2 regions of the Corynebacterium sp. NPDC060344 genome follow, and region 1 is predicted to be linked to the other one. Evidence: predicted binding sites of a transcription regulator. Region 1 holds the regulator's gene; the other holds the start of a gene.
What was found. Region 1 encodes LexA, which represses DNA repair genes until DNA is damaged. Its sites were predicted from a motif close to CGAACANNTGTTCG; they were not measured.
Positions count from the first base shown of each region.

Region 2: the regulator LexA is predicted to act here: its motif matches at 4,236-4,249, upstream of ACFWGD_RS03585 (SAV_6107 family HEPN domain-containing protein).

Region 1 is NZ_JBHXCS010000001.1:156,654-171,465, forward strand. It holds gene hrpA (ATP-dependent RNA helicase HrpA) at 1-78, shown strand, start outside; gene nrdR (transcriptional regulator NrdR) at 106-555, opposite strand; gene ACFWGD_RS00725 (hypothetical protein) at 590-733, opposite strand; gene lexA (transcriptional repressor LexA) at 1,456-2,166, shown strand; gene ACFWGD_RS00735 (phosphoenolpyruvate--protein phosphotransferase) at 2,594-4,276, opposite strand; gene ACFWGD_RS00740 (DeoR/GlpR family DNA-binding transcription regulator) at 4,566-5,345, shown strand; gene ACFWGD_RS00745 (1-phosphofructokinase family hexose kinase) at 5,342-6,307, shown strand; gene ACFWGD_RS00750 (fructose-specific PTS transporter subunit EIIC) at 6,336-8,456, shown strand; gene ACFWGD_RS00755 (HPr family phosphocarrier protein) at 8,497-8,769, shown strand; gene ACFWGD_RS00760 (uracil-xanthine permease family protein) at 8,893-10,185, opposite strand; gene hflX (GTPase HflX) at 10,265-11,791, opposite strand; gene ACFWGD_RS00770 (FeoC-like transcriptional regulator) at 11,864-12,148, opposite strand; gene feoB (ferrous iron transport protein B) at 12,145-14,148, opposite strand; gene ACFWGD_RS00780 (ferrous iron transport protein A) at 14,145-14,453, opposite strand; gene ACFWGD_RS00785 (hypothetical protein) at 14,690-14,812, shown strand, end outside.
Region 2 is NZ_JBHXCS010000002.1:175,704-190,515, forward strand. It holds gene ACFWGD_RS03565 (hypothetical protein) at 1-198, opposite strand, end outside; gene rsmH (16S rRNA (cytosine(1402)-N(4))-methyltransferase RsmH) at 375-1,460, opposite strand; gene mraZ (division/cell wall cluster transcriptional repressor MraZ) at 1,676-2,107, opposite strand; gene ACFWGD_RS03580 (DUF3040 domain-containing protein) at 2,942-3,355, opposite strand; gene ACFWGD_RS03585 (SAV_6107 family HEPN domain-containing protein) at 3,622-4,041, opposite strand; gene ACFWGD_RS03590 (GNAT family N-acetyltransferase) at 4,332-5,000, shown strand; gene ACFWGD_RS03595 (LppM family (lipo)protein) at 4,997-5,641, shown strand; gene ACFWGD_RS03600 (methylenetetrahydrofolate reductase) at 5,712-6,698, opposite strand; gene ACFWGD_RS03605 (polyprenyl synthetase family protein) at 6,781-7,905, shown strand; gene crtI (phytoene desaturase family protein) at 7,989-9,689, shown strand; gene ACFWGD_RS03615 (alpha-(1->6)-mannopyranosyltransferase A) at 9,686-11,341, shown strand; gene ACFWGD_RS03620 (Rv2175c family DNA-binding protein) at 11,349-11,705, opposite strand; gene ACFWGD_RS03625 (PASTA domain-containing protein) at 11,816-14,305, shown strand; gene ACFWGD_RS03630 (hypothetical protein) at 14,334-14,812, shown strand, end outside.

The DNA.
Region 1 (14,812 bases):
TTGTTCGCGCAGCGCCTGGGCACGGCGCGCACGGTGTCGCCGCAGCGGGTGAAGAAGGCCATCGACAAGCTGCGGTAGCCGGTGACCGTGCCCGGACTGCGCGTCTTACGTGCGGTCGTGGCGAAGCGACAGGATCTCGTTTTCGAAGTCCTGCGCCGAGCTGAACGACTTGTACACCGACGCGAAGCGCAGGTAGCCGACTTCGTCGAGGTCTCGCAGCGGTTCGAGGATGGCCAGCCCGATGTCGTTGGAGTCCACCCGCGGGGTGCCCTTGGACCGGAGGGTTTCCTCCACTTGCTGGGCGAGCAGTTTCAGCGCTGCTTCGGGGACCTCGCGCCCCTGGCATGCCCGCCGCACGCCGCGGATCACTTTGTCGCGGCTGAAATCTTCGACGACTCCGTCGCGCTTGACGACGATCAGCTGCGACCGCTCTAGCGTGGTGAATCGTTTGCCGCACGCCAGACACTCGCGCCGGCGGCGGATGGTCATTCCATCGTCGATGAGACGGGAGTCGATGACCTTGGTTTGGTCGTGGTGGCAGAACTGGCAATGCACGTCGTCGAGCATACGGTGCCCGCGCCCCACGCCCCTACTGCTGGTGAGCGGCGCCGACGTAGGTCGGGGCCGGTGCCGTCTCCGGGGCGGGCGCGCCCATCCCGGAGAAGTGCAGCATGAGGCCGAACACGGCGCCGACGCCGGCGACGACGGCCATCGAGGTGCGCGTGCGGCGCACCCCCTGCACCGGGCCGCGGACGGCCGAACGACCGTCGCGGACGTGCCCGATGTTCGAAACCCCGTGGGTGGGCGCAGAAGTGAGGGCCGTTCGTCGTGTGTTCGGACGGCGCGACGCGCCCGAAACACCGCCGGGGCGACCGTTCGACGGACGACGGGTCGTACGGACCCGCGTTCGATCCGTCGCGGCACCCGTTCGAACATCGGCGGCGGCGCGACGACGCCGCACGGCGGTTCGGGCAGCCGGGCGAACCGCAGCAGCATCGTTCTCGAGCCACGAGGGAACCTGATCCCCGGACTCCGTGGAGTCCACGTCATGCCAGTTCAGGGTGGCGGTGCGGTAGTCTTCGATAAAAGCGGTCATCGGTTGGTTCCTTCCATCCGGTTACTCGCGAGCATCATACGAAACGGTTTCGAAAATCCCGGTCGCGGTCACTGCACGAATGTTCGACTGCGTTGCTGTGTTCGATTTATATCACCGCCCCCGGATCCCGTCCAGACATGGGGGCAAAAACTTCGAACAGTTGTGCCACCCCCGCACGATTTGGTGTAGGGTCGTGTTCGAACGGCAGGCACGAGCGAGGCAGGTCCGATCGCGCGCATGGCCGATCGACCTGAGCACGACGACATCGAGCACCGGGGCACCCGAGCCCCGTGCACCCGAGCATTAGTCACCCGAGCACTACGCAACCGAGCACGACCGAACCCGGTGGGAGTGGAAACATGGCCGATAAGAAGCAGCCGCACAAGAACACGTTGACGGACCGACAGAGGCGCATCCTGGAGGTCATCCAGGACGCGGTGTCCCTGCGGGGCTACCCGCCGAGCATCCGGGAGATCGGTGACGCGGTCGGGCTGAACTCCACGTCGTCGGTGGCCTACCAGCTCAAGGAGCTGGAGAAGAAGGGCGCGCTGCGCCGCGATCCCCACAAGCCGCGTGCGGTCGACGTCCGCGATCTGAAGCAGAAGCTCGACAACCACGCCGGCAAGCCGGGCCCCAAGCCGAAGTCGGCGTCGGTCCCGGTCGTGCCGGAAGGCGCCACCGCCCCGACGTATGTGCCCATCGTCGGCCAGATCGCCGCCGGCAACCCGATCCTGGCAGAGCAGAGCATCGACGAGCACATGGCGGTTCCCGCAGAGCTCACCGGTCCGGGCGAGCTGTACATGCTCCGCGTCGTCGGCGAGTCGATGGTCGATGCCGGCATCTTCGACGGTGACTGGGTCGTGGTGAAGTCGCAGCAGACGGCCAACAACGGCGATTTCGTCGCGGCGATGATCGACGGCGACTCGGACAGCGAGGCCACGGTCAAGGAGTGGCACGAGGATCGTTCGGGCAAGTGGCTGCTCCCCCACAACGACGCCTTCGAGCCGATTCCGGTCGACGGTGGGGTGACCATCCTCGGCCGCGTCGTCAGCGTCCTGCGCCGTCTCTGATCCACCACCCGAGAAGGGGCCCGAGCACCATGTGCTCGGGCCCCTTCTCATGCATTCGGTGCGCCAGCCAGCATGTGGTGCGCGAGCCAGGCCTCAGGCCCCGCTTCCACCGCGCGCACAGGTTGGCGGGGAGCAAGCCGGGGAAGCCCCCATTCAATCTCAGAGTTTTCGCGGCCGTGAATCCGGCCTCAACCTGCAGGAGATTGAATTCTTGACCCCCTATTTCTTCAAGCTCAGAGTCCGCGTGCCCCTCGGAAAGGGCGCGAAAACCCTGAGATTGAATTGATGGGTCGATTCCAACTGAATTCAGCGACCATCCATGCATTCACGGCCCCACGCGGCGGCGCGGGACGTCCGTGACGAGCCTCGACGGCCACGGTGAGCCGCGACGTGGACCGCTACCCCAGGCCGAAAACGGAGCGCGCGGCTACTCCAGGCCGAAGACGGAGCGCACCGCGGCGCGAGCGGCATCGGCGTTCGGCGCATCCAACGCCGCACGAGCGGCGTCGGCACACTGGGCGGCGGTGACCTCGGCGAGCTGGGCCCCCACGCCCGGCAGCGCCGTCGCGGCCGCCGACAGCGAGTTCACCCCGAGGCCCACGAGCACGCAGGCCAGCAGCGGATCGGCCGCGGCTTCGCCGCACACGCCGACCGGGGTGCCGGTGAGCTTGCCGGACCGGCACGTCATGTCGATCAACCGCAGCACCGCCGGCTGCCACGGATCCGTGAGGTACGCCAGGTGCGGCGACAGGCGGTCGGCGGCCATCGCGTACTGGGTCAGGTCGTTGGTGCCGATGGAGACGAAGTCGAGAACCTTCATCAGATCGTGGCTCATCAGGGCCGCGGCGGGAATCTCGATCATCGCACCCGGCGTCAGGCCGCGTTCGCGGCAGAGCCCGGCGAACCACTCGGCCTCTTCCAGGGTCGCCACCATCGGCGCCATCACCCACGTCGGGGCCTCCGCTCCGCGGCCCGCCTTCGTGCCGGCCAGTGCGATGGCGTCGAGCTGGCGTTCCATGAGCCCCGAGTTCGACCGCGAAATGCGCAGGCCGCGCACGCCCAGCGCCGGATTGTCCTCGTCGCCGAGATTGGCGAAGGCGATCGGCTTGTCGGAGCCCGCATCGAGCGTGCGCACGACGATCTTCGACTCCGGGAACGCCTTGAGCACCGTGGCGTAGATGTCCGCCTGATTCTCCACCGTCGGTTCCGTGGCCGCCGACAGGAAGCAGAGCTCGGTGCGGAACAGGCCGATGCCCTCGGCCGCGCCGTCCGCGGCGATGCGCGCGGCATTGCCGTCGCCGACGTTGGCCAGCAGCTGCACGTGTTCCCCGTCGGCGGTGCGCCCCGGACCCGACCACGCCGCGATCTTGTCGGCCATCCGCGCGGCCTCGTCCACCGCCGCCTGCGCGACCGCCGGGTCGGGGTCGGCGGTGATCTCCCCCTTGGCGCCATCCACCAGCGTCAGGGTCCCCTGCTCGATGACGCGCAAGCCCGCGCCCGCCGCCACCGCGCACGGCACGCCCAGCTGCCGGGCGATGATCGCCGTGTGCGACGTGGGCCCGCCCAGCGTGGTCACCATCGCCACGAACAACTCCGGGTCCAAGGTGGCGGTGTCGGCGGGCGACAGGTCGTCGGCAAGCAAGACCGACGGCTCGATCACGGCCGGCAATCCCGGCTCGTCCTCGCCGCGCAATTCCGCGATGACGCGATCGCGGATGTCCTCCAGGTCCGTGGTGCGCTCGGCCATGATCCCGCCGGCGGCCTTGAACATCTCCACGAACTTCTCGATCGCCGCCATCGTCGACGACTCCGCGCCCACCCCGGCCTTGATCGACTTCACCGCGGCCCGGTGCCACCCGCGGTCCAGCGTCAGCTTCGAGGTGGCCAGGAGCACCTCGGCCGCGTTGCCCTCGGCACGGCCGGCGCGGGCGGCCAACCGCTCGGACACCGCCGCGGCCGCCGCCCGGAAGCGCTCGATCTCGGCCTCGGCGTCGCCGGCATGCGGCTCGCCCTCCGGCGGCAGCGCGGGACGCGGCCGCACCCACACGGCGGGCGCATACCCCACTCCCGGGACGACGGCGGTGGCCTTCAACGTGGTGGACGACGGCATGGGCTCTCCTGGACTACGGAATGGATCGATTCACCCGCTGCGGGCGAGGCCCGAACGGAAACTCCTTGCGCAAAATCTTACTCCACATTTCCCACATTGAAACCCAATTCTCGCTTGACTTTCCAACATATTCGGGCATGATTGGAGGGAGCCGAGTGTGTGGTCGCGGCGCCAGCCGGAATCGGTTACGTCCAGGCCACCACACGTAAATACCGCCCCACCCCGGATCGCAGAATCGGGCAATCGACACCCGATTGGGCTTGATTCGGCCCAAACGCAGGAGACGACCGTGTACGCAGAAGAACGCCGACGCAAAATCGCTTCATTGACGGCCGTCGAGGGCAGGGTCACGGTCTCGGATCTGGCGCACCATTTCGACGTCACCGCCGAGACCATCCGCCGCGACCTCGCCCAGCTCGACGCGGAGGGTGCGGTCCACCGCGTTCACGGCGGCGCCGTCGCGGCGAAGTCGTTCCAGACCGTCGAGGTCAGCGTCGACGCGCGCAAGAAGGCGCAGAAGGACGCCAAGCGCTCCATCGCCCGCGCCGCGGTCGATTTCCTGCCGTCCTCCGGCGGCGGCGTCTTCCTCGACGCCGGCACCACCACCGAGGCGCTGGCCGAGCTGATGGCGGCGTTCCCCGAAGAGCGCCACTGGTCGGTGGTCACCAATTCCCTGCCCAGCGCCCTGACGCTGGCCGGCGCGCCCTACATCGAGCTGCAGCTGCTCGGCGGCCAGGTCCGCGCCATCACGCAGGCCGTCGTCGGCGATGCGGCGCTGCGCTCCCTGGCGCTGATGCGCGCCGACGTCGCGTTCATCGGCTCCAACGCCCTGACCATCGACCACGGCCTGTCCACGGCCGACCCGCAGGAGGCGGCGGTCAAGAGGGCGATGATCACCAATGCCCGCAAGGTCGTGGTCATGTGCGACTCGACGAAGCTGGGCCGCGACTTCCTGGTCAGCTTCGCCGCGCTCGACGACATCGACGTGGTCATCACCGACCCGTCGGCCCCGCAGGCCTTCATCGACGAGCTGCAGGACCATGACGTGAAGGTGATCGTCGCCCGATGATCCTCACGCTCACCGCGAATCCCTCGATCGACCGGACGACCACCGTCAAGGGCCGCCTCGAACGCGGTGGCGTGTTCCGGCTGGCCATGCAGTCGGACGTGCCCGGCGGCAAGGGCGTCAACGTCTCCGCCGCCGTCGCCCACGCCGGCCACGACACGCTGGCGCTGTACCCGGCGGCGAGCAACGGCCGCTTTTCCCGCCTGCTCGCCGAGACGGACATCCCGCACGAGCCCATCGACTTGCCCGACGAGGCCCGCGTCAACCTGACCATCGTCGAGGACGATGGCACGACGACGAAGCTCAACACCCCGGGCGCGCTGTTGTCCGGCGTCGACGCCGATCGCGTCCTCGAGCGCCTGGCCCACCATGCGCCGCAGGCGACGTGGGTGGTGCTGGCCGGGTCGCTGCCCCCGGGCGCGCCGGTCGATTTCTGGGCCACCTGCGTGCGCCGCGTCCGCGAGGCCAACCCGGATGCCGGCATTGCGGTGGACACCTCCGATGCACCGCTGCTGGCGCTGGGCGAGGCGTTCCCGGCCGCCGCGCCGGAGGTCATGAAGCCCAACGGCCTGGAACTGGGCCAGCTCGCCGGCCTCGACGGCGATGACCTGGAGCGCCGCGCCTCCGACGGCGACCTCGCCGCGGTCGTCGCCGCCGCCCGCACCCTCAATGCGTCCGGTGTCGGGGAGGTCCTGGTCACGCTCGGTGCCGCGGGTGCGGTGCTCGTGCTTGCCGACGGCCCGGCGTTCGCCGCGACCCCTCCCCCCATCGTTCCGCTGTCGACCGTCGGCGCCGGGGACAGCTCGCTGGCCGGGTATCTGCTCGCCCGCGAAGACGGCATCGACCCCGCAGGCGCGCTGGCCCGCGCCGTGGCCTACGGGTCGGCCGCCACGTCCCTGCCCGGCACCACCATCCCCCGCCCCGACCAGACGAACCCGGGCGCTGTGGCCGTCCGGGAACTCTGACTCTCCCCCACTGCACGAGGAGTCCCCAATGTCATCCCAGGTCATCCTGCCGGAGCTCGTCGAACTCGACGTCGCGCCGGGCGGCACCCCGGAGGCCGTCATCCGGCATCTGGCCGCATTGGTCGCGGGCGCGGGCCGCGCCGCCGACGCGGACGAGCTTGCCGACGACGCTCTGGCCCGCGAGGCGAAGTCGGGCACCGGCGTGCCCGGTGGCGTCGCCATTCCCCACTGCCGGTCGGAGTCGGTGACCGAACCGACGCTGGCGTTCGCGCGCCTGACTCGCCCGGTCGATTTCTCCGGGCCCGACGGCCCGGCGGATCTGGTCTTCCTCATCGCCGCGCCCGCCGGCGGCGGCAAGGCGCACCTGAAGATCCTGTCCAAGCTCGCGCGCGGGCTGGTGAAGAAGGACTTCCGCGCCGCGCTGCGCGGTGCGGCCACGCCCGACGAGATCGTCGACGTGGTCAACGCCCGCATCGCCGGGACCGCCCAAAAGACGGCCTCGGAGCCGACCTCCGCATCCGAGCGCTCCGCGCCCGTGCCCGTGGCGGCTTCGACGCGGGCGACCCGCATCGTCGCGGTGACCGCCTGCCCCACCGGCATCGCGCACACGTACATGGCCGCCGACTCCCTGGCCCAGATCGCCGCCGAGCGCGACGACGTCGACCTCGCGGTGGAAACCCAAGGCTCGTCGGCCGTCCAGGCCCTGCCCGCCGAGACCATCGCCGCCGCCGACGCCGTCATCTTCGCCACCGACGTCGGTGTCAAGGACCGCGACCGCTTCGCCGGCAAGCCGGTCATCGAATCCGGCGTCAAGCGCGCCATCAACGAACCCGCCGCCATGATCGACGAGGCCATCGCCGCCGCCGGCGACCCGAACGCCGCGCGCGTGGCGGGGACGGCGGGCGGCGGCGACGCGGAGTCGTCGTCAAGCACCACCGCTTCCTCCCTCGGCTGGGGCAAGCGCATCCAGCAGGCGGTGATGACGGGCGTGAGCTACATGGTGCCGTTCGTCGCCGCCGGCGGCCTGCTGCTCGCGCTGGGCTTCCTATTCGGCGGCTACGAAGTCGCCGGCGTCGCCGACCGCGTCTCGCAGGACTACACCCTGTGGAACCTGCCCGGCAACCAGATCCCCATGGCCGACGGCACCGTCACCGAAGTCGAGCGCTCCGGGCTGCTGCTGTACCTGGGCGCGATCCTGTTCGCCACGGGCAACTTCGGCATGAGCGTCATCGTGGCCATCCTGTCGGCGTTCATCGCCTTCGGGCTGGCCGGCCGCCCCGGCATCGCGCCGGGCTTCATCGGCGGCGCGATCTCCGTTGCCATCGGCGCCGGCTTCCTCGGCGGCCTGGTCACGGGCATCGTCGCCGGCCTCATCGCCCTGTGGCTGACCACGCTGCGCGTGCCGCGCTGGCTGGCGTCTCTCATGCCGGTGGTCATCGTGCCGCTGGTCGCCTCCGTGGGCGTCGGCCTGCTCATGTTCCTGTTCCTCGGCCGCCCGCTGACCTCGCTGATGAACGCGCTGGCCGACTGGCTAGGCGGCATGTCCGGCAGCTCCGCGATCCTGCTGGGCGTCATCGTCGGCCTCATGATGTGCGCCGACATGGGCGGGCCGATCAACAAGGCCGCCTACCTCTTCGCCACCGCCGGGCTGTCCACCGGCGACACCGCCTCCATGCAGGTCATGGCAGCGGTCATGGGCGCGGGCATGGTGCCGCCGCTGGCCATGGCGCTGTCGTCGGCCGTGCGCCCGGCGCTGTACACGCGGGCCGAGCGCGAAAACGGCAAGGCCGGTTGGCTGCTCGGTGCATCGTTCATCTCCGAGGGCGCCATCCCCTTCGCCGCCGCCGACCCGCTGCGCGTCATCCCGTCGATCATGGCCGGCGGCGCCGTCACCGGCGCGCTGTCCATGGCCTTCGGCGCCGCGTCGCGCGCCCCGCACGGCGGCGTGTTCGTCTTCTTCGCCATCGACAACGTCCTGGCCTGGTTCGCCGCCATCATCGCCGGCGCCATCGTCGGCGCGGTGCTGGTCAGCGCGCTCAAGCAGCTGTGGCCCCGCAAGGTCGCCGGTGCGGCCGCCGATTCCGGCGCCCCGGCCGGTTCCCCGGCCGACGCAGCCGAAGCTCCGCCCGCGCAGCCGGCTTCCGCGTAAAATCGACAACCGATACCTTCCACCGAAAGGACCACCACACATGGCCTCCAAGACCGTGACCGTCGGCTCGACCGTCGGCCTGCACGCCCGCCCCGCCACCCTCATCGCCGATGCGGCGGCGGAGTACGACGAGGAGATCCTCATCGAGCTCGTCGAGTCCGACGACGATGACGAGCCCGCCGACGCCGCCAGCTCGCTGATGATCATGTCCCTGGGCGCCGAGCACGGCGATCAGGTCACGGTCACCTCCGACGATGCCGGTGCCGTGGAGAAGATCGCCGCCCTCATCGAGAGCAACCTCGACGAGGAGTAGGCCCCCGCTTTTCCTGCTTTGCGACGCCGGCGTCCCCGGCGTCCCATGCACGACGCGGCCCCGACCGGGATGGTGAAATCCGGTCGGGGCCGCGTCGTCGTCAAGCAGGCGCGTTCGTGTGGTCTACCGCCTCGTGCCCGCGAACTGGCCCTCGCCGACGCGGCGGTAGAGCCACTTGAGGATCGGGTAGCCGACGATGATGCCCACCGAACCCCACGCGATGCCCTCCAGCTCCAGCGAACCGATGGACAGCGTGAGATTGCCGATGCCCGCCACCATCGCCGTGGCCGAGGCGACGAGGTTGACCGGGTTGTTGAAGTCGACGGCGTTGTCCAGCCAAATGCGGATGCCCAGCATGCCGATCAGGCCGTAGAGCACCAGCGTCGCGCCGCCGAGGACGCCCTCGGGGATGGTGAGGATCAGCGCGCCGAACTTCGGGATGAACGCCAGCGCGATGGCCGTCAGCGCCGCCACCCAGTAGGCGGCCGTGGAGTAGACGCGGGTGGCGGCCATGACGCCGATGTTCTCCGCGTACGTGGTCGTGCCCGAACCGCCCGCCGAGCCGGCCAGCGTCGTGGCCAGGCCATCGGCGATGAGCGCGTCGCCGGCGAGGTCGTCGAGGTTGCGGCCCGTCATGGCGGAGACGGCCTTGACGTGGCCGACGTTTTCGGCGATGAGCACCACGACCACCGGCAGGCCGATGAGCATGGCGTTGAGGTGGAACTCCGGGGCGTGGAAGTCCGGCAGGCCGAACCACGCGGCCTCGCGCACCGCCGCGGTGGCGTCCGGCGACAGGTTGCCCGTGGCCGTGGCGAAGGCCCACCCGACGACGACGCCGATGAGCACGCCCAGGCGGGCGATCATCCCGCGGCCGGCGACGGTGGCCACCAAGATGGTCAGCATGGTCACGGCGGCCACCAGGGGCTGGGCCGAGAAGTTCGTCGCCGCGACCGGGGCCAGGTTGAAGCCGATGAGCGCGACGATCGCGCCGGTGACCGCCGGCGGCATGACGGCGTCGAGCGCCTGGCGGCCGGCCTTCTTCACGATGACGCCGATGAGGATCAGCATCGCGCCGGCGGTGACCACCACGCCGGCCTGGGCGCCGATGCCCTGCGCCTGCGTGGCCGTCAGCGGCGCGATGAACGCGAAGGACGAACCGAGGTAGCTGGGCAGGCGGTTGCGGGTGATGAGCAGGAACAGGATCGTGCCCAGGCCCGAGAACAGCAGGGTCGTGTTGACGGGGAACCCGGTGAGCAGCGGCACCAGCAGCGTCGCGCCGAACATGGCGATGACGTGCTGCATGCCGATGCCGATGGTGCGCGGCCAGTCCAGCCGCTCCTCCGGCGCCACCACCGCACCCGGCGCGATGGTGCGGCCGTTGCCGTGGAGATCCCAGCCGAACAGCCGGCCGCGCACGGCCGGGTGGTCGGGGTGATCGGGATGATCCGGGTGAACTGTGTCGGTGGGGTGTTTCTCGTTGGTCACGCGCGTGATGTTACGCGCCCGGCTCCGGCAGGTCGGGATCGACGATGAACTCCTCGAGCTCCCGGGCCATCGACCGCGGCAGGCGGACGTCGAGCACGGTGCCGTCGGCGCCGTACTGCTCGTCGAGGACCGTCGCCTGCTCGTGCAGGCGCGAGACCACGTCGCCGCGGTCGAAGGGCACGAGCACCGAGACGTGGGCGTCCATGGCGTTGAGCGCAAGCTCCACGCGGGTCTCCAGCTCGGACAGGCCTTCGCCGGTGGCGGCGGAAGTGAACACGACGTCGTCGAGGACGTGGCGCAGCTCGGCGATGGTCGCGGGCTCGGCGAGGTCGATCTTGTTGACCACCAGCAGCTCCGGCGGCACGTCGGCCTTCTGTTCGGCGGCGATGTCGCCGATGACGGTGTTGACCGTGCGGATCTGCTCGAGCGGGAACGGATCGGAACCGTCGACGACGTGGAGGATCAGGTCGGCCTCGAGGATCTCCTCCAGCGTCGAGCGGAACGCCTCGACCAGCTGCGTGGGCAGGTGGCGGACGAAGCCGACGGTGTCGGTGACGATCACCGTGCGGCCGTCGCGCAGCTCGGCGCGGCGGGTCGTGGGGTCCAGGGTGGCGAACAGCGCGTCCTCCACCAGCACGCCGGCGCCCGTCAGCGCATTGAGCAGCGAGGACTTGCCGGCGTTGGTGTAGCCGGCGATGGCGATGCGCGGCAGGTGCCCGGCCTTGCGGCGGGCGCGCTTGACCTCGCGGGAGGTCTTCATGCCCTCGAGTTCCTTGCGGATGCGCGCCATGTCCTGGCGCAGCCGCCGGCGGTCGGTCTCGATCTTCGTTTCGCCGGGCCCGCGCAGGCCGACGCCGCCGTTGGAGCCGGCGCGGCCGCCGGCCTGTCGCGACATGGAGTGGCCCCAGCCGCGCAGGCGGGTGATCAGGTACTGCATCTGGGCCAGCGACACCTGCGCCTTGCCCTCCTTGGACTTCGCGTGCTGGGCGAAGATGTCCAGGATGAGCATGGTGCGGTCGATGACCTTCGCGTCGAGCTTGTCTTCCAGCGCGACCAGCTGGCCGGGCGAGAGCTCGCCGTCTGCGACGACCGTGTCGGCGCCGGTGGCCTTGACGATGTCCCTCAGCTCCGCGACCTTGCCCGAGCCGATGTAGGTGCCCGGGTCGGGCTTGTCGCGGCGCTGCAGCACGGATTCGAGGACCTCGGAGCCGGCGGTTTCGGCCAACGCCGCGAGTTCGCCCATGGCGGCCTCGGCTTCGGCCAGCGTGCCCTGCGTCCATACGCCGAGCAGGATGACGCGCTCGAGCCGCAGCTGGCGGTACTCGACCTCGGTGATGTCCTCGGCGTCGGTGGTGTGCGTCGCCGCGCGGGTCAGCCGGCGCAGCGATGAGCGCGCCTCCAGGTCCAGGTCGCCGACGGTGGGCTGGGCGGCCCGGGTCTCGGGCGCGTCCCCGCCGGACTCGGCGAAGCGCTGGTCGCCGTTGGTCTCGTTGGGCCCCTGGTCGGGGTAACTGTCGTTCATGGGGGTTTCAGTCATGTTCCGGCCATTGTCTCACGACCACCGGAAAAGCCCATATCTCGGCCAATTGCGCGTGCCCCGCGCCGGATTTCAACGCCCGCGAGTGAGCACCAGCGCGACGGGTCCCCGGTCCCGGGCGGCATTGCTTGGCGACGAGCACGCGGACCCGTCCGCCCCCGCATGCGCGCAGCCGCCGCATCCGCCGGCCGGGCACGACGCCGCCAGGCGCTCGCGGCGCAGTTGCCCCGTCCGCTCGAGGTGCTCGATCGCCGCATCGACGGTGGCCCGCGCCAGGCCGGTGCGCTCGGCGATGGCGCCGCGGGAGACGGCGCCGGCGGCGATGGACCCGCGCACGGCGGCCAGTGGCCCGCTCACAGGAACAGCCTCGCGATCTGGAAGACGGCCACGGCCAGCACCCATGCGCCGACGAGCTGCGAGGCTAACCCGAACATGGTCCACTTCAGCCCGATCTCGCGTTTCTGCGCGGCCAGCGTGGCCACGCACGGGGTGTAGGCGAGCAGGAAGATCATGAACGCCCACACCGCGGCCAGGCCGTGGCCGCCGGAGGAGCGATCGAAGTCGGCGCGGATGTGATCGGCAAGGGGGCTTTCGGCCTGCTCCCCCGCTTCGGCGTCGGTGACGTCGTCGACGGCGTAGGTCTGGGCCCACGTGGAGATGACCGCTTCCTTGGCCACGAATCCGGTCAGCAGCGTGCCGGTCAGCGACCAGGAGCCGAAGCCGGCGGGCTCGAAGACCGGCGACACCGTCTCCGAGACGACGCCGTAGGCCGAGTCGCGCGGCGGCAGGTCCTCGTCGGCGAATCCGTAACCGGGTGCGGTGGGCACGGACATCAGCGCCCACACCACGATGACGGTGACCACGATGATGCCGCCGGCGGTCTTCAGGAATCCCTTCAGCCGCGTCCACGCCACCGACAGAGCCAGCCGGGGCATGGGCAGCTGGTAGCCGGGCAGGTCGATGACCAGGGGCTCGGACGGCATGGCGCGCCACAGCGTGTGCCGCAGCACCAGGCCCGTGAGCACCACCAGGCCAATGGAGACCAGGTACATGGCGAAGACGACGGTGCCGGCATTGTCCGGGAAGAACACCGCGGCGAGCATGACGTAGACGACCAGCCGGGCGCTGCAGGAGGTGAAGGGGATCAGCAGGGCGGTGAGGATACGATGGCGCGGATTGCCCAGCACTCGGGTGGCGGAGATCGCCGGGACGTTGCAGCCGAAGCCGACGATGAGCGGGATGAACGCCTTGCCCGGCAGCCCGATGGCGCGCATGACGCGGTCGGTGACCACGGCGGCCCGCGCCATGTAACCGGAGTCCTCGAGCACGGCCAGGCACAGGAACATCAGCGCCATCAGCGGCGCGAAGGTCAGCACCATGCCCACGCCGCCGATCAGGCCGTCGACGATGAGGCCGGAGACCACCGGGCCGCCGAGCCCGATCGTCTCCAGGCCGGAGCGGACCCACTCGGAGACCGGGCCGGTGACCAGGCCTTCGAGCCCGTCCTGCAGGGGCGCGGCGACGACGGTGGTGATCTGGAACACCAGCCACATCACGCCGAGGAACAGCAGCGGGCCGGCGAAGGGGTTCAGCGCCACCCGGTCGATGCGATCGGACCACGTCGGCGTCCCGCCGGGTTCGGTGGTCGATGCGGCGACGACGCGGTCGATGAACTCGAACCGGGCTTCGTCGGCGTCGGCCTCCGCACCATTCAGGTCCGTGTCGGCGACGGCACTCGAACCCGCACGCTGCCTGATCACGCGCGGGCAGCCCGTCATCGCGCCAGCGACTGCGGTGCGCACCTCGCCGACGCCATTGCGGCGGCGCGGGTCGACGGCGACGACGGGCACGCCGAGCGCGTCCTGCATGGCGGCGGCGTCGACGTCGACGCCCTGGGCGGCGGCGACGTCGGTCTTCGTCAGCACCACGACGATTCGGTACGGGTGCTCGGCGATTTCCGAGAACAGGTACAGCCCGCGGGCCGGCGCCGTGGCGTCGACGGCAACGATGACCAAGTCCGGGCGCTCATCTGGCCCGCGGGTGATGAGCATCTCGCGCGTGAGCTCCTCGTCGGGGCTCATCGCGTCGAGCGAGTAGGCACCGGGGAAATCGATGACGTCGTAGGTGGCGTCGCCGGCCTTCCATGCGCCGCGGCTGACCTCGACGGTCGTGCCCGGCCAATTGCCCATCTGCGCCTTGGCGCCGGTCAGGGCATTGAACAGCGTCGACTTGCCGGAGTTGGGCGCGCCGACCAGGCCGATGACCGGCGATCCGGTCGGGGCGGGCGCTCCCCCGGCGCAGGCGTGGCAGCTGGGCGCGACGGAGATCGACTTCGCGGCGGGCTTCACCGCGCTCATCGCAGCACGTCCATCTGCTCGAGCGTGCGGCGGTCGATGGCGTAGCGGGCGGTGCCGGACTTGATCACGCGTCCCCCGCCGGCGGTCTTCGGGCCGACGGTGACGCTCATCCCCGGCCGCAGGCCGAGCTGCGCCAGGCGGCGGCACAGCTGCGGTTCGGTGCGCGGCGCGGAGAGCACGACCGTGTCGCCGACGGCGACGTCGCTGAGCCTCGCGGTGGCCAGATCGACGGCGGTCACCGCCTCCCGGCCTTCGGCTGCGGCACGCGCCGAGCGCGTCTTGTCACCCATCACGCGAATGGACATCGCGGCGATCCTTCCGGGCCGATCCACTCGGCCACGCCAGCCAAGTCAGCCCGGCCATTTCCCGGTTGGAAAGCACGCGCTGGCTTGAGAAACTAAGGCCAGCCTAGCCCTGCGGAATAGGTGAACGCGAGCCAATTCAAGGCCCAACCGATGATCTTTGCGTCACACTTGCACCGCGCGGACCGTCGCCAAGCCCGACTCGGTTCCGGGACGGGCCGGGACTAAGATGGACCACCATGACTTCCGACCTGAAGAGCATCGGCCTCGACTACCCGCGCTGGCAGGACGCCATCGAGGCGGCCATCGCCACGGAGCACCTTTCCGTCATCGGCGAGGTCCGCGGCGGCCAGCTCGTCCGC
Region 2 (14,812 bases), on a different contig from region 1:
GCGGTCGGCCGTGGTGTTGGTCAGCCGGCGCCCGCGGCGGGACACGATCTGGCGGGATCCCGTGCGGCCACGGTGGATGGTCCGGCGACCCTTGCCCCGGCGGGCGGGGGCGGGGGCCGCGGGCGTATCGATGCGGCCGCGGCCTCGGCCGCGCCCGATCGTGCGGGCGGGGGCGTCGTCCGTGATGGTGGCTGCCATGACTTCTCCCGGGGTCGTCGCCGCGAGCGGCGGGGTGCTTGGTGCGGTGTGGTGGTGGGTGGTGCGGTGGTGGGTGGTGCTTGGTGGTGGTGTGTGGTGCGGGTGCTGCTATTCGCTTGTTCCGGTTATTCGGTTATTCCGGCGCTTCGCCTAGTCCGGTACATCGCCGGCTCCGGTCAATTCGGCCGGACGCGCTCGATGCATCTGACCCGCACCGGTGCGGCGCGGGGGTTGTCCTCTACCTCTTGCGCATCGGCCTTTTCGGCGCCGCGGGTGATCAGGCGGAACTTGGGTTCGTGGCCCGGCAGTTCCATCGGCAGCCCGGCCGGCGTCGTCGACTTCACGCGCTCAGCGAAATCGCGCTTGACCAGTCGGTCCTCGAGGCTCTGGTAGCTCATGAACACCGCCCGGCCGCCGACCGCGAGGCCCTCGCAGGTCATGGGCAGGACGTTCTCCAGCGCCTCCAACTCCCGGTTGACCTCGACGCGAAGCGCCTGGAAGGTGCGCTTGGCGGGGTGGCCGCCGGTGCGCCGGGATGCGGCCGGGATGGCGTCGTAAAGCAACTCGACGAGACGGCCCGACGTGGTGAACGGCTCCTTGTCCCGCTCGCGCAGCACCGCCGTGGCGATGCGGCCCGCGAAACGCTCGTCGCCGTACGTCGACAGGATCCGCGCGAGGTCACCGTGCGAATAGCCGTTGAGGACGTCCGCCGCGGTCGGGCCCGTGGTGGGGTCCATCCGCATGTCCAGCGGCGCATTGACGCGGTAGGCGAAACCGCGGTCGACCTGGTCGAGCTGCATGGAGGACACGCCGAGATCGAACAGCGCGCCGGCCAGCCCGGCCTCGCGAGCCAGGGCGATCGCCGGGGCCTGCGGGTCGAGGGCCGACTCGTCGGACGGGTCGAAGCCGGGGACCGCGACCGCGCCGTCGACGCCGATGACGTCGGCGAGGCCGTCGAATCTGGTTTGGACGCCGGCGAAGCGGTCGCCGAAACGGGCGAGGCGCTCGCGGGCCGAGGCCAGCGCGGCGGCATCGCGGTCGAGGCCGATCAGGTGGAGCCCGGGAAACGTCTCCAGGAGATGCTCGGCGTGGCCGCCGGCGCCGAGGGTGCCATCGACGACGACGGCGCCGGTCCCATCGGGGGAACCAACGCCGGTGATGCCTGGCTCGAGCAGCGCGGTGACGCGGTCGAGGAGGACGGGCACGTGGCCGTGCTCCCCGGACTTGCGGTCCCCCGGTGCGGAGCGCCCACCGGGCGCCACATCAGCACCGGCGACCACTCCAGTCACATCGTTGACATCGGTCATCGGCACTCCCTCCGGAAGTCTCGCAGTTGGTCTTCGATTACCTCGCTCGTGCGTGATCCGCGGGCGCGTGCACAGGGCCCTGCCCGACCCGAACCTGGTGTCGGGGAAGTACACCAGGGGCGGGTCGGACAGAGTCCTTGCGGACGCTCCCGTCCCGGGCGGCGCGAGTCCTACAGCACCCCGAACAGCGAATCGTCTTCGCCGTCGGAGAAGTCCTCTTCATGCTCCGCCTGGTAGGCCTCCCAGGACTGCTTGTCCCAGATCTCCAGGAAATCGATCGATCCGATGACCACGCATTCCTTGGTCAGGCCCGCGTAGGTGCGGTGATCCGCCGACAACGTGATGCGCCCCGACCCGTCGGGCCGCTGTTCGTCCGTGCTCGCCGCCAGGTTGCGGATGAAGGCTCGTGCGCGGGTGTTGGTCCGCGATGCCTTCGTCGCGCGCTGCGCGAGCTGGAGGAACTCGTCCTTGGGGTAGACGGCCAGCGAGTGGTCCTGCCCCTTGGTCACCATCAGCCCGCCGGCGAGTTCGTCGCGGAACTTCGCCGGGAGCGTAAGGCGGCCCTTGTCGTCCAGCTTCGGGGTATAGGTGCCGAGGAACATGTCGCTTCCGGCTCCTCTCCCCTTCTCCGGCCGACGCGGTGGCGCCGCATCGAGTCATCTCATCGGTATTCGTCTTTTTCCTGCGATGCCGGTCGACCTCTCCAACATCACGGCCCACAGTACCCCACTTTGCCCCACAAGCAACACCAAGACGCATCGGTTTCCAGGGGTTTTTCACCGGCCAAAACCTGTCAACCTGCATATTCGCAGGTGGGGCGTTCGCCCGTGGGCGGTGTCACGGACCACGCTTGACGACGAATATTCCCCACCGGCGTGTCCCTCCGGCGTGTCGTGCATCACATTTCACATGGGCCCCGAGTCGATCTTCTCCAGCGACGCACCCAAGTGGGGCGAAGTGGGCGATCGAGGTGGGGCAAAGTGGGTGATCGAGGTGGGGCCGAGTGGGCAGCCTCGGCAAGGCCGAGTGGATTGCCGTGGTGGGGCCGAAAGGAGCGACCGCAGCTCCGCCCGCCATCCCCTCAGCGGCTACCCCACCCCGAATCGCGCCGGCGGCCGACCCTCACCCTCCGTCGCCGCCCCCTCAGCGGCTAACCCACCTCGAATCGCGCCGGCGGCCGACCCTCACCGCCCGTCGCCATCCCCTCAGCGGCTAACCCACCTCGAATGGCCTAACCCACCCGCTATAACGGGTGGGTTAGGCCATTCGAGGTGGGTTAGGGCATTCGAGGTGGGTTAGCGAGTGCGCTCGGCGCACAGAATCTGCCGCAGCACAAGGCACGCGAAAACCCCGCCCCGGCGGCTGCCGGAAACGGGGTTGGTGGACGATTCATACGCGACGGGGACGGCGCGCTTGAAATCCTCGGGGGTCGGCGCTTAGCCCTGGAACCGTCCGCGGAAACGGTCTTCCATGCCGCCGCCCGACGAACTGGGGCGGCGGGGCTTCTTCGCCTTGCCGCCGCGCGCGCCGTCCGAACCGACGGACACCAGCTTCGGGTCCTTGCCGGATCCGGTCAGCGCCCACACGCCGGCACCGAACATGGCCAGGAATCCGATGATGCTCAGCGCCAGGAACCACAGGCTCGTCTGCGACAACGCCATGCCGCCGATCAGCAGCAGCAGCCCGACGCCGATGATGGCGATGACTCGCGGCGAAAATCCGCGGGGCGTTCCACCCGACTCCAGGCCCATCGACTTTCCGGACATGGCGGAGCCGAACTTCGGATCCTCGGCATACAGCGCCGATTCGATCTCGGCCAGCATCCTCTGTTCCTGCTCGGAAAGTCCCATGGGTTTCCTTCCCTGACTCACGGTCGGGCTCGTCGTACTTCACATCTTCGCTGCAACACATCATCGCTGCGGCAGCTGCCACCGGGCGCAATGTTCGCTCACAAAGTCCAACGGGCGGCGCGCCGATTTTGTTCCCGAACCTGCCCCGCGCTCCACGACCGCCAACCACGCGCAGACGCCGAACGGCGGTGCTTCTCCAGTACCGGCCAGTGTACGCACGCCACCTCCCGCCAACCACCACAATTCGGCAGGTTCATGCGACGCCATCAGGCAACGTCAGACAGCATTCCGAAGTCGGCCTCCACCTCCGCCAGAAAATCCGCCGCCAGCGACTGCACCCGCCGGGCCTCGAGCTCGTCGACGCCCCGGGACAGCCCCAGGCGCACGTCCTCCCACTGCCCGGACAACGCCTCGAACCGCGCGGCCCACGGCGCATACGCCGGCGCATGCCTGCGCAGCCGCGCCCACGCACCGTGGTCGGCCTTCCGGCGCCGGCCCGGATTTTCCGCGATCACCGCACCGGCGACGCGTAGCGCCGCCTGGTACGACAGGTCCAGCCGATCCGCCGGCGCCGCCGTCCTCGCCTGCGCGAGCAGCGACGCCGCCCGACCCAGGAAGGACACTGCCTGAGAAGAGATGCCCGACGGCGCCACCATCGCGCTCCTCCCGTTTCCAATGCGTGCCATCCGACTTCTCCCTTCCATCCGTTCAAGCGATCCGTCAAAACCGTCCGTCAATAACCACGTCCACCGACCGCACCACCACCGGCACCGGCCGAACTTCACTCGTTCGTTCGATGGGATCCGCACCACCGGCCCACCATCGCTTCCGCGACGCCCCGGACACTACGAGACCGCCCGGATTCACCCTCCAGCATAATCGAACACCCATTCGCACACAAGGGTTTTCGCCGCGCATCCGCCCTTTCTGCGGCCCGCGCCCCCGCCCGCGCCGCCGGCCCGGTTAAGCTGGTCGGGTGCGATACAGCGTCCTCCCCCTGCCGGAACCGATTTTCCGGCTCCGGCTCCACGAGGCCGTCTCCCTTTATGTCGGGGCGATGGGCTACGACCCGTCGATCGTCGATGCGCGCGTGCTGGCGTGGGCCCGGGCCCGCCATGAGCCCGGGTGGTCGGCCGTCGCCGCCGTGGCCCACCCCGAGGACGTCGCGCCGCACGTGGCCCTGGCCGATCCCGCGTTTCCGCTGGCGGGCATCGCGTATTGCCAGCAGGGCACGTCGACGCAGTGGTGGCACGTGCAGGTCCGCGCGGGCCTGGCTGCGCGGCGCACCCCGATCCACGCCGCCCGCGACATCCTCGGCGATTACGTCGAGCTCGCCGAGATCCACGTCGATCCCGGCCACCAGGGCGCGCGCATCGGCGAGCGGCTCCTCCACGAGCTGATGCGCGGCCGCCCGGAGCGCCGCGTCCTGCTGTCCACGCCGGAGGTCCCCGCCGAGGCCAACCGCGCCTGGCGCCTCTACCGCCGCCTCGGCTTCACCGATGTCCTGCGCAATTTCCACTTCGCGGGCGATTCCCGGCCCTTCGCGGTGCTCGGGGCCAGGCTTCCGCTGGCCCGGGTCGATTCGCTTGACGACGAATCGGCGCCCACGCAATCGTCGCCAAGCAATGAGGAGGGGCCCGCATGAAAGCCGTGACCCTGCGCGCCCGCCTGGCCGCGCTGGCCGTGATCGTGGCGCCGGTGCTGGCGCTGACGGGGTGCTTCACCACCGACGCGGCGATGTCGATTTCCGGATCTGATCGGGTCAGCGGCACGATCCACGTGGCCGTGCCCGCCGGCGCGACGACCCGCGAGCAGCTGTGGGAGGTCCCCGCGGCGTTCAGCGATGGCGTCACCGTGGAAAACGGCGAGTCCGACGGCAACCGCACCGCCACCTACGTGGTGCGCGACCTGACGTTCGACGAGATTCACGACCTCGTCGACGCCGCCTCCTCCGACGCCATCGACCTGGAGCTCGAGCGCGTCGGCGGCAACCAGGTCTCGGTGGCCGGCAAGGCGTCCCTGGCGCGCTACCCCGGCGCGAAATTCACCCTGGCCATCGCCTTCCCCGCCCCCGTCACCGGCACCAACGGCACCGTCGACGGCGGCCAGACCGTCCGATGGACCATGGACGGCGGCAGCGACTCGACGTTCTGGGCCACCTCCCCCGCCGGCAGCACCGACCGCGACCAGCTGCTGCTGTGGACCGGCCTGGCCACCGCCGCCGGGCTGCTCGCCGCCCTGCTCGTCGTCCTGTGGGCCCGCCGCGACCACGACATGAGGGACTGAGCTCGCCGGAAAGCTGGGCCCGCCGGAACGCTGGGCCCGCTGAAAACCTGGCCCGCCGAAAAGCTGGGCCCTAGAACCCGCCCCGCAGCATGTCCTGACCGGTGCCCCACGCCGGGGCCATGCCCAGGTTGTGCAGGACTTCCTGGGTGGCGCGGGCGAAGTTGAGGGTCATGAAGTGAATGCCCGGCACGCCCTCCGCGATGAGGCGCTCGGCCATCTCGGTGGTCACCTCGATGCCCGCCTTGCGGATCTCATCGCGGTTGGCCTCCTCGTCGCCGGCGGCGGCGCGCAGCAGCCGCTCGTCGACGGCCGGCGGCAGCGCCGAGCCGGACAGCTCGACCTGGCGGCGCAGCGACCGCATCGACGTGATCGGCATCAGGCCCGGGATGATGGGCTTCGCGCCGTTTTCCGGGTCCGCGGCGGCCAGGCGGTCGCGCAGGCGCAGGTAGTGGTCGACGTCGAAGAACATCTGGGTGATGGAGTACTCGGCGCCGGCACGCAGCTTCGCCAGCGTGTGGCGCGTGTCGGCCTCCAGGTCGGCGGCGCGGAAGTGGCCCTCGGGGAAGGACGCGATGCCGATTTCGAAGTCGGAGAACTCGTCCTCGGCGCGGATCATCTCGATGAGCTCGGAGGCGTAGCTCAGGCCGTCGTCCATCGGGGTCCACTCGCCGAGCGGGTCCCCGGGCGGGTCGCCGCGCAGGACCAGCAGGTTGGTCAGCCCACGCTCGAGGTAGGCGCGCAGGATCTCGCGCAGCTCGGTGACGGAATGGCCCACCAGCGTCAGGTGCACCAGCGTGGTCAGCGGCTCCCGCGAGACCCGCTCGGCGATGCGCAGCGTCCGGTCGCGGGAGGATCCCCCGGCACCGTAGGTCACGGAGGCGAAGGACGCCCCGAGATCGTGGAAGGCCTCCGCCGCCCGGAGCAGGCGTTCCTCGGCGGCGTCGTCACGCGGGGGCATGAACTCGACGGAGAACGGGATGGGGCCGGGGCTGGGCAGCGTCAGCGCGTGGCGGACGGGAACCTGGCGGCCCACCGCGGGTGGCGGGAAGTCGGACATGACCGGTTATCTTATTGGGAGGACGACAGTGGGCGCCGACCCGGCCCCCGATTGGAGTCGATGACACCCGAAAGGTGGCGTGATGGCCGACCCAGCGAACTTCCCGGCGATCGAACCCGGAATGTCCCCCCTCGACGTCCCCGCCGCGGTGACCGGCGCGTTGGCCGATTTTTTCGACGCCCGTTCGTCGATGGTCGCCGACATCGACGACGAGTTTTCGCGGGTCATCGGGGCATTGCGCGATTTCACGCTGCTGGGCGGCAAGCGCGTGCGCCCGGCGTTCGCCTGGGCGGGCTGGCTGGGTGCCGGGGGTGACGCGGGGCTTTACGACGACGCCGAGGACCCCGATGCGGTCTTCCGTTCCGTCTGCGCCCTGGAGTTCATCCAGGCGTGCGCGCTGATCCACGACGACATCATCGACGCCTCCGACACCCGCCGCGGCAATCCGACGGTGCACAAGGTCTTCGAGTCCCGCCACCGGGGCAATTCCTGGCGCGGCGACGCCGCCCACTACGGGCACTCGGTGGCCATCCTCGCCGGTGACGTGGCCCTGGCCTGGGCCGATGACATGTTCCACGGGTCGGGGCTGTCCGATTCCGCGCGCAACCGCGCCCGCGAGCCGTGGTGGCGCATGCGCACCGAGGTCCTCGGCGGCCAGCTGCTCGACATCACCGCCGAGTCCTCCGGCGATTCCCGCGTCGGCGTCGCCGAGAAGGTCAACCGCTTCAAGACCGCCGCGTACACCATCGAGCGGCCCCTCCACATCGGCGCGGCCATCGCCGGTGCGGGCGATGACATCGTCGACGCCTACCGCGAGTTCGGCAAGGACATCGGCATCGCCTTCCAGCTCCGCGACGACCAGCTCGGCGTCTTCGGTGACCCGGAGGTCACCGGCAAGCCCGCCGGCGACGATCTGCGCGAGGGCAAGCGCACCGTGCTCGTGGCCACCGCCCTGGAGCGGCTGCGGCAGACCGACCCGGATGGGGCGCACCACCTCGACGAGAAGCTCGGCCGCGTCGGAGGGCTCGACGACGTCGCCGAACTGCGCGGGCTCATCCTCGCCTCCGGCGCCAACGAGCTGCTCGAAGAAGAGATCACCCGGCTGACCCGCCGCGGCCTCGACGCCCTGGAGTCGGCGCCGATCGTCGACGAGCAGCGCGAGCGCCTGGCCGAAATGGGCCGCCGGGCCACCGCCCGCGCCTGGTAGCGGACGGCCGGTTCCTCCAGCCGAGCCGCTTCCCCACCCGGACCGCCTCCCCACCCCACGAAAACATCGAGGTCGAAAAACCAGTGCAGAACCCCGCTTCGGACTTCATGAAGTTCCTGCCGCTGTCGCCGGTGCCGGGACCCCGCCGCCGCGTCCCCGCCCCTGATGCAGGTGCTGGTGGAGCGAACGCCGCCGGCGGCACCCGCGACATCGTCGTCATCGGCGCGGGGCTGTCCGGGCTGACCGCTGCGCTGCACCTGATCGGCGCGGGCCACCGGGTCACGGTCGTCGAGTCGTCCGATCACGTCGGCGGCCGCTGCGCGACCGAGGACGTCGCGGTGCCCGGCGCGGGCGTCACCGTCCGCGCCGACACGGGTGCGACGGTGTGGACGATGCCGCAGCTGGTGGAGTCGGCGCTGTCGGCCGTCGGCAAGCGCATCGCCGACGTCGACCCGGCCTTCGCCGTCGACCGCCTGACCCCCGCCTACCATGCGACGTTCCATGACGGCCGCTCGATCGACGTCTACGGCGACGCCTCGCGGATGGCCGCGGAGATCACCCGCTTCGCCGAAGCCGGCGGCGACGACCCCGCCCCGCGCGTCGAGGGCTACCGGCGGATGCGCGAGTGGCTGGCCGAGATGTTCGCCTCCGCGTTCCCCCACTTCATGGCCGCGAGCTTCGATTCGCCGCTGGACATGGTCGGCGACTCCGGCACGGCGGGCGACCTGGGCCAGCTGGTGCAGCTCGGCGCGTTCGGGTCGCTGGGCCGCAGGGTCGAGGCGATGCTCGGCGACGAGCTGCTGGCCCGCGTGTTCAGCTTCCAGTCCCTGTACGCCGGCGTCGCGCCGAAGAACGCCCGCGCAGTCTACGGCTGCATCGCGCACATGGACACGACGATGGGCGTGTTCTACCCGACCGCCTCGCGCACGGGTTCGGGCATCGGGGCCATCGCGGAGGTCATGGCCGAAGCCTTCGTCGGGGCCGGCGGCACGCTGTGCTTGTCGACGCCCGTGACCGGCCTGTCAGTCGGTTCCGGCCGGAGCGTCACGGCCGTGCGCACCGCCGATGGCTCCATTTCCTGCGACGGCATCGTCGCCACCGTGGATCTGCCGGTGGTCGAGGAGTGGCTCGGCGAGGCCGGCGCACCCGCGAAGAAACGCGTCGTGCCCACCCGGTCGTCGCCGTCTGCGATGGTCTCCCACGGTGCGGTGCCCGTCGACGTCACCGAGAACTGGCCGGAGCGCCACCACCTCATCTCCTTCGGCGAGGCGTGGGACGAGACGTTCCGCGAGATCTCCTCGCCGCGCGGCGGCTCGCTGATGTCGGATCCGTCGCTGCTGGTCACCCGCCCCGCGGTGACGTGCCCCGACCGCATCGTCGTCGACGCCGACGGCCGCGAGTGGGAGCCGGTCAGCGTGCTCGCGCCATGCCCGAATCTGGCGTCGGCCGACGTCGATTGGGACCTGGTCGGACCCGCCCACCTCGCCGAAGTGACGGCCGAGCTGGAGTCCCGGGGGCTGACGGGCATTGCGGAGCATTGGGCCGTCGGAAAGCTCGACACCCCGGCCACCTGGGCCGGGCAGGGCATGGTCGACGGCAGTCCCTTCGGGCTGGCGCACCTGTTCCGCCAGACCGGGCCATTTCGCCCGCGCAATCTCTCCCCGCGCCTGCCGTCGAATCTCGTGCTCGCGGGGTCGACGACCGTCCCCGGCGTCGGGGTGCCCACCGTCATGATTTCCGGCGCGCTCGCCGCCGACCGATTCACGGGAGGTGCGGTCCGGTGACCGCAGACACCGACACCACCGCCGGGTCCGGCGCCACCGGATCCGCCACTGCTGAGGGATCGGGCGCCACGGCCGTCGGCAAGCACACAGCCCTGCCCGACGCCCGCCTGCCCTGGTGGGCCGACCATGCGAAGCTCGGATTCGTCGGCGCCCTGTTCATCGCGCTCGGCTCCTACGGCGCCGGCGCGACCCGGTACCGCGGCGGCGTCGTCGACGCGCTGGGCATCGGCTGGATCACCTACGGCCACGGGTTCGCGCTGTTCGAGATCTTCATCTGGGTCGGCATCGTCTGCCTGCTCGGCGCCTGGCTCATCGCGGGCCGGCAACTGATCTGGCGCGGCCGCGGACCCGCCACGACCCGCCTGCGCACGCTCAACCGCTCGCTGCTGTGGTGGCTGGTGCCGCTGTCGCTGTCGGCGCCGATCTTCTCGCGCGACATCTACTCGTACCTGATGCAGGGCGCGATGATGCGCGACGGCTTCGACCCCTACAGCGAGGGCGCGGCCGTCAACCCCGGCCCGATGCTGCTGGAGGTCTCCGCCGACTGGCGCAACACCACCACCCCGTACGGCCCGCTGCACCTGGGCATCAACGAGGTGATCACCCGCATCGTCGGCGACAACATCTCCATCGGCGTGGTGTTGTTCCGGATCCTGTGCATCCTGGGCTTCGCGGCGATCGTCTGGTCGGTGCCGCGCATCGCGGTGCGGCTCGGCGGCGATCCGGCAATGGCGCAGTGGCTGGGCGTGCTCAACCCGCTGGTGATCCTGCACCTGGTCGCGGGCCTGCACAACGAGTCGATCATGGTCGGACTGGTCTCGCTGGCGCTGGTCGCCGGCCTGAAAATGCCCCGCCTGCGCGGCGCCGTCGTCGCCTCCCTGCTCATCGGAGTCGCGGTGTCGCTGAAGGCCACCGCCGTCATCGCCCTGCCGTTCCTGGTGTGGATCGCCGTGACCCGCGGCGGCACCCTGCCGAAGTGGGGCGCGGTGTTTCGCCGCCTGCCGTCGCTGCTGGGCTACGGCATCGGCATGTCCGCGCTCATGGTCGCGGCGCTGACCGCGGTGACGTGGGCGACCGGTTCGACCTGGGGCTGGCTGACGGAGATCAGCGGCAACACCAAGGTGATCAACCCCCTGGCCGCGCCGTCGGCGGTGGCGGGCATCATCGCGGCGGTGATGGCGTGGATCGACGACACGGTGGTGTTCAACTCCATCGTCGCCGTCACCCGCACGGTGTCGTCGGTGATCATGGTCGCCGGCCTGGTGGTGTGCTGGTTCGTGTTCCGCCAGGATCCGCGCCGCAACATGGCCGGCATGGTCGCCGCCTACGGAGTCGCGGTGGTGTTCAACGCCGTCGCGCTGCCCTGGTACTACGCCAGCCTGCTCACGCCGGTCGGCACGTTCCGCCCGCCGCGGTGGCTGGTGCAGGGCACGGTCGTGGCCACGCTGATCCTGTGCCTGTCGTTTTCCGGCGGCGGCAACAACCGCTTCTACGACGTCCCCTGGATGATCGTCATCACCGTCGCCGCCTGGTTCGCGCTGCGGTGGCTGGTCAATGGCGACTTGCGGCGCCCGGTGCGCTGGCGCGGGCCGCTTGACGACGACCCGGCGCCCGACACTTCCGCGGGCGCGGAGGAAGTGAAGCGGAGCTAGAACGCCGCTAGAAGGCGGAGGCCTGGGCGCGGCGGATGACCTCGCGCGCCAGGTGCCCGTGCAGGCCGTCGATCGGGCGGCCGGGCAGCGACTCGTCTTCGGTCCACAGCCAGGTCAGGGCTTCCTCGGGGCGGTAGCCGCCATCGGCGAGGACGGCGAGGGCGCCGGAGGCGTACTTGTTCACGCCGTCATCGTCGAGAAGCAAAAGCGGGACCTGGGGCACGCCGCGACGCTCGACGGCGACCAGCTTGCCCTCCTGCAGCAGCGCGTGGACGCGGGTCACCGGGACGCCGAGGTGATCGGCGACGTCGGGGACGACCAGGGTCTCCTCGTCGGCGGGCAGGACATCGGGGCACGTGGGGATCTTTCTCACGCCGTCACCATACCGCGCCCCGCCGCCGGTCCCCGACCGCATTGGCACCGGCGCGCGGCGGTCGGCCATACTGGTGGGCGGCAACGGGAGGAGAACAGGCGATGGCTGAAGTTCGCGAGGGCGATGTCCTCGACGGCCGGTACCGCATCGGTCCGCTGATCGCGCGCGGCGGCATGAGCTCCGTCCATCGCGCGACGGACCTGCGGCTGGGCCGCGACGTCGCCGCCAAGGTGATGGACCCCCGGTTCGTCCACGACGAATCCTTCCGCATCCGCTTCGAGCGCGAGGCCCGCGCCGTGGCCCGCATGGCCGACGAGTCGCTGGTCAACGTCTACGACCAGGGCCACGACGCCGCGGGGCACGTCTTCCTGATCATGGAGCTCGTCGACGGCGGCACGCTGCGCGAGCTGCTGCGCGAACGCGGCCCCATGCCGCCGCATGCCGCGGCCGCCGTGCTCGGCCCGGTGCTGCGCGCACTGTCGCTGGCGCACGACCGGTCGATGGTCCACCGCGACATCAAGCCGGAAAACGTGCTCATCTCGGATTCGGGGCGGGTCAAGCTCGCCGACTTCGGCCTGGTGCGCGCGGCGGCGGATTCGAAGGTGACGTCCAATTCGGTGATCGTGGGCACGGTCGGCTACCTGTCGCCCGAGCAGGTCACGGGTGCGGAGATGACGCCGGCCTCGGACGTCTACTCCACCGGCATCCTCCTCTATGAGCTGCTGACGGGCTCGACCCCGTTCACCGGCGACACGTCGCTGGCGGTGGCGCTGCAGCGGCTGAATCGCGACGTTCCCCCGCCGTCGGAGGCCATCGACGGCGTGCCCCCGGAGTTCGACGAGCTCGTCGCCCGCGCCTGCGCCCGCGAGCCCGAGGATCGGTTCGCGTCGGCCGCGGAGTTCGCCGAGGAGCTCGACGACATCGTCGACGAGCTCGGCCTGCCGCCGTTCCGCGTGCCCGCCCCCGTCGATTCCGCCGCCCACCGCGCCTCCCGGACCAGGGATGATTTGTCGGCGCCGGATCCGGAGGACGTGCGGGGAACGGAGCTTTTCGACGGCCCGCCCGAACCCGGTTTGTTCGGCCCCCACGGACGCGACGGGATGAACGAAACCCGGCACGACGTTCCCGCCTCCCCTCTGCCGGCTCCCGGCACCTTCGCCTCCCCTGACGCCGGGGACGGATACGGCGACGATCACGGCGATGAGTTCGGCGACGCCGATTACCGAGACGGTTACTCGGACGATTACGACGATGGCGATTTCGCCGCCCGCCCCGACGGCACGGCGGTGTTGCCCGGCCCGGTGCCGGGTGCCGCCGCCGGCGCGGGCGCGGCCGGAGCAACCGGTGCAGCAGGTGCGGGCGCCGTGCCCGGCATGCCCACCGGAATGCCCGGGCCCGCCCCCTACCGCAACGACGTCCCCGCACCGCGCCACGCCGCCCCCGACGACGGACGCGACGGGAGGGGTGGACGGGGTGCGACGCCGGCCCGTCGTCAAGCAGGGGCCCGGGAAGGACGCCAGCGCACCCGCACGGGCTGCGCGATCTGGCTGATCATCGCGCTCATCGCGACGCTGGGCATGGGCCTGGGCGCGTGGTGGCTCGGCTCCGGGCGCTACGGCGAAGTGCCGTCGATCTCCGGCATGACCGAACAGCAGGCCTCCGCCGCCGTCAGCGACGCGGGATTCGAACCGATCGCGCAGCAGCAGTACCACGACGCGGTGCCGCAATCGCAGGTCATCGGCACCGAACCGCTCGCCGGGGCGCGCGCCGTCAAAGGAGCCCCGGTGACCGTCCTGGTCAGCCTGGGCCGGCCCACCGTGCCCGCGCTGCCCGCAGACCGCTCGCCGTCGCGGTACTCGACGATGCTCAAGGAGCGCACCCTCGTCGAAGCCACCGGCGAGCCGATGTACTCCGACTCCGTGCCCTCCGGCGCGATCCTCATGACCGAACCCGCCGCCGGACAGACCGTGGGCACCGGATCCACCGTCACCGTCCACCTGTCCAAGGGGCAGGCGCCCGTGAAGGTCCCCGACGTCGTCGGGCTGAGCCTCGACGACGCCCGGAAGGTCATCGAGGACGCCGGCCTGACCGTCGCCGACGTCACCGAGGAATTCTCCGAGACCTACGACCCCAGGGCCGTGCTGTCCGTGACGCCCGACCCCGGCACCGGCCTGGCGCGCGGCTCCGACGTCACCCTGGCCGTCAACAACGGCATCGAGGTCCCCGACGTCGAGGGCCTCACCCTCGACGAAGCCCGCACCAAGCTCGAGGAAGCCGGCCTGACCGTGCGCGACGTGACCCGGTCGGAGTCCTCCCCGCGCAAGGCCGGCCAGATCGACTCCACCACTCCCCAGGCCGGCACCATGGTCGAGCCGACCAACGCCACCATCGACCTCGTCGTCTCCGACCGCGTCGAGGTGCCCAACATCCTCGGCTCGAAGATCGGCGACGCCCGCCAGAAGCTCGACGAGCTCGGCCTGCGCCTGCGCATCACCGGCGACGCCTCCGACGACGACCGCATCTACAGCCAGTCCCCGCGCTCCGGCAGCGACGCCAAGCGCGGCGACGAGGTCACCGTCCGCGGGTTCTAGCGGACGACGGCGACGGGACGGGGCGAACATGGCGGGCGGACCGGGCCGCGGGTGGGGCCGCATCGTCGAGCGCCGGCGGGCCGTGCTTGACGACGCCCACCGCCCACCCCAGCTGCGCGCCCCCGGCGACCAGCCGTTGCGCCATCGGCGGCTCCTCGACGCCAAACAGCGGGCCGACGCCGTCATCGACGACACCTCCGCCGAACTCGCCCGCGGCATCGGCGGGGGCGGTGGAGAGATGCCGGGCGCTCGAGGCGGTGGAATCGGCGGCGGGGTTGGCGGTGTCGCCGAGTTCTTCTCCGGGCGGCAGCCTGCGATGGGCCGATTGACGGTGATCCTGGTCCTCATCGCCGCCGTGCTCATCGCGCCGCGGCTCCTCGGCGTCGTGGCGGCCGGGCTGGCCGGTGGGGCCGGGTTGTTCGTGGCCGCCGTCGCCATCGGCGCGGTGCTCTACATCGGCGGCGGGCGCTGGTTCGCCGGCCGCCGCGCGGAGATCGCCGGCGCCGA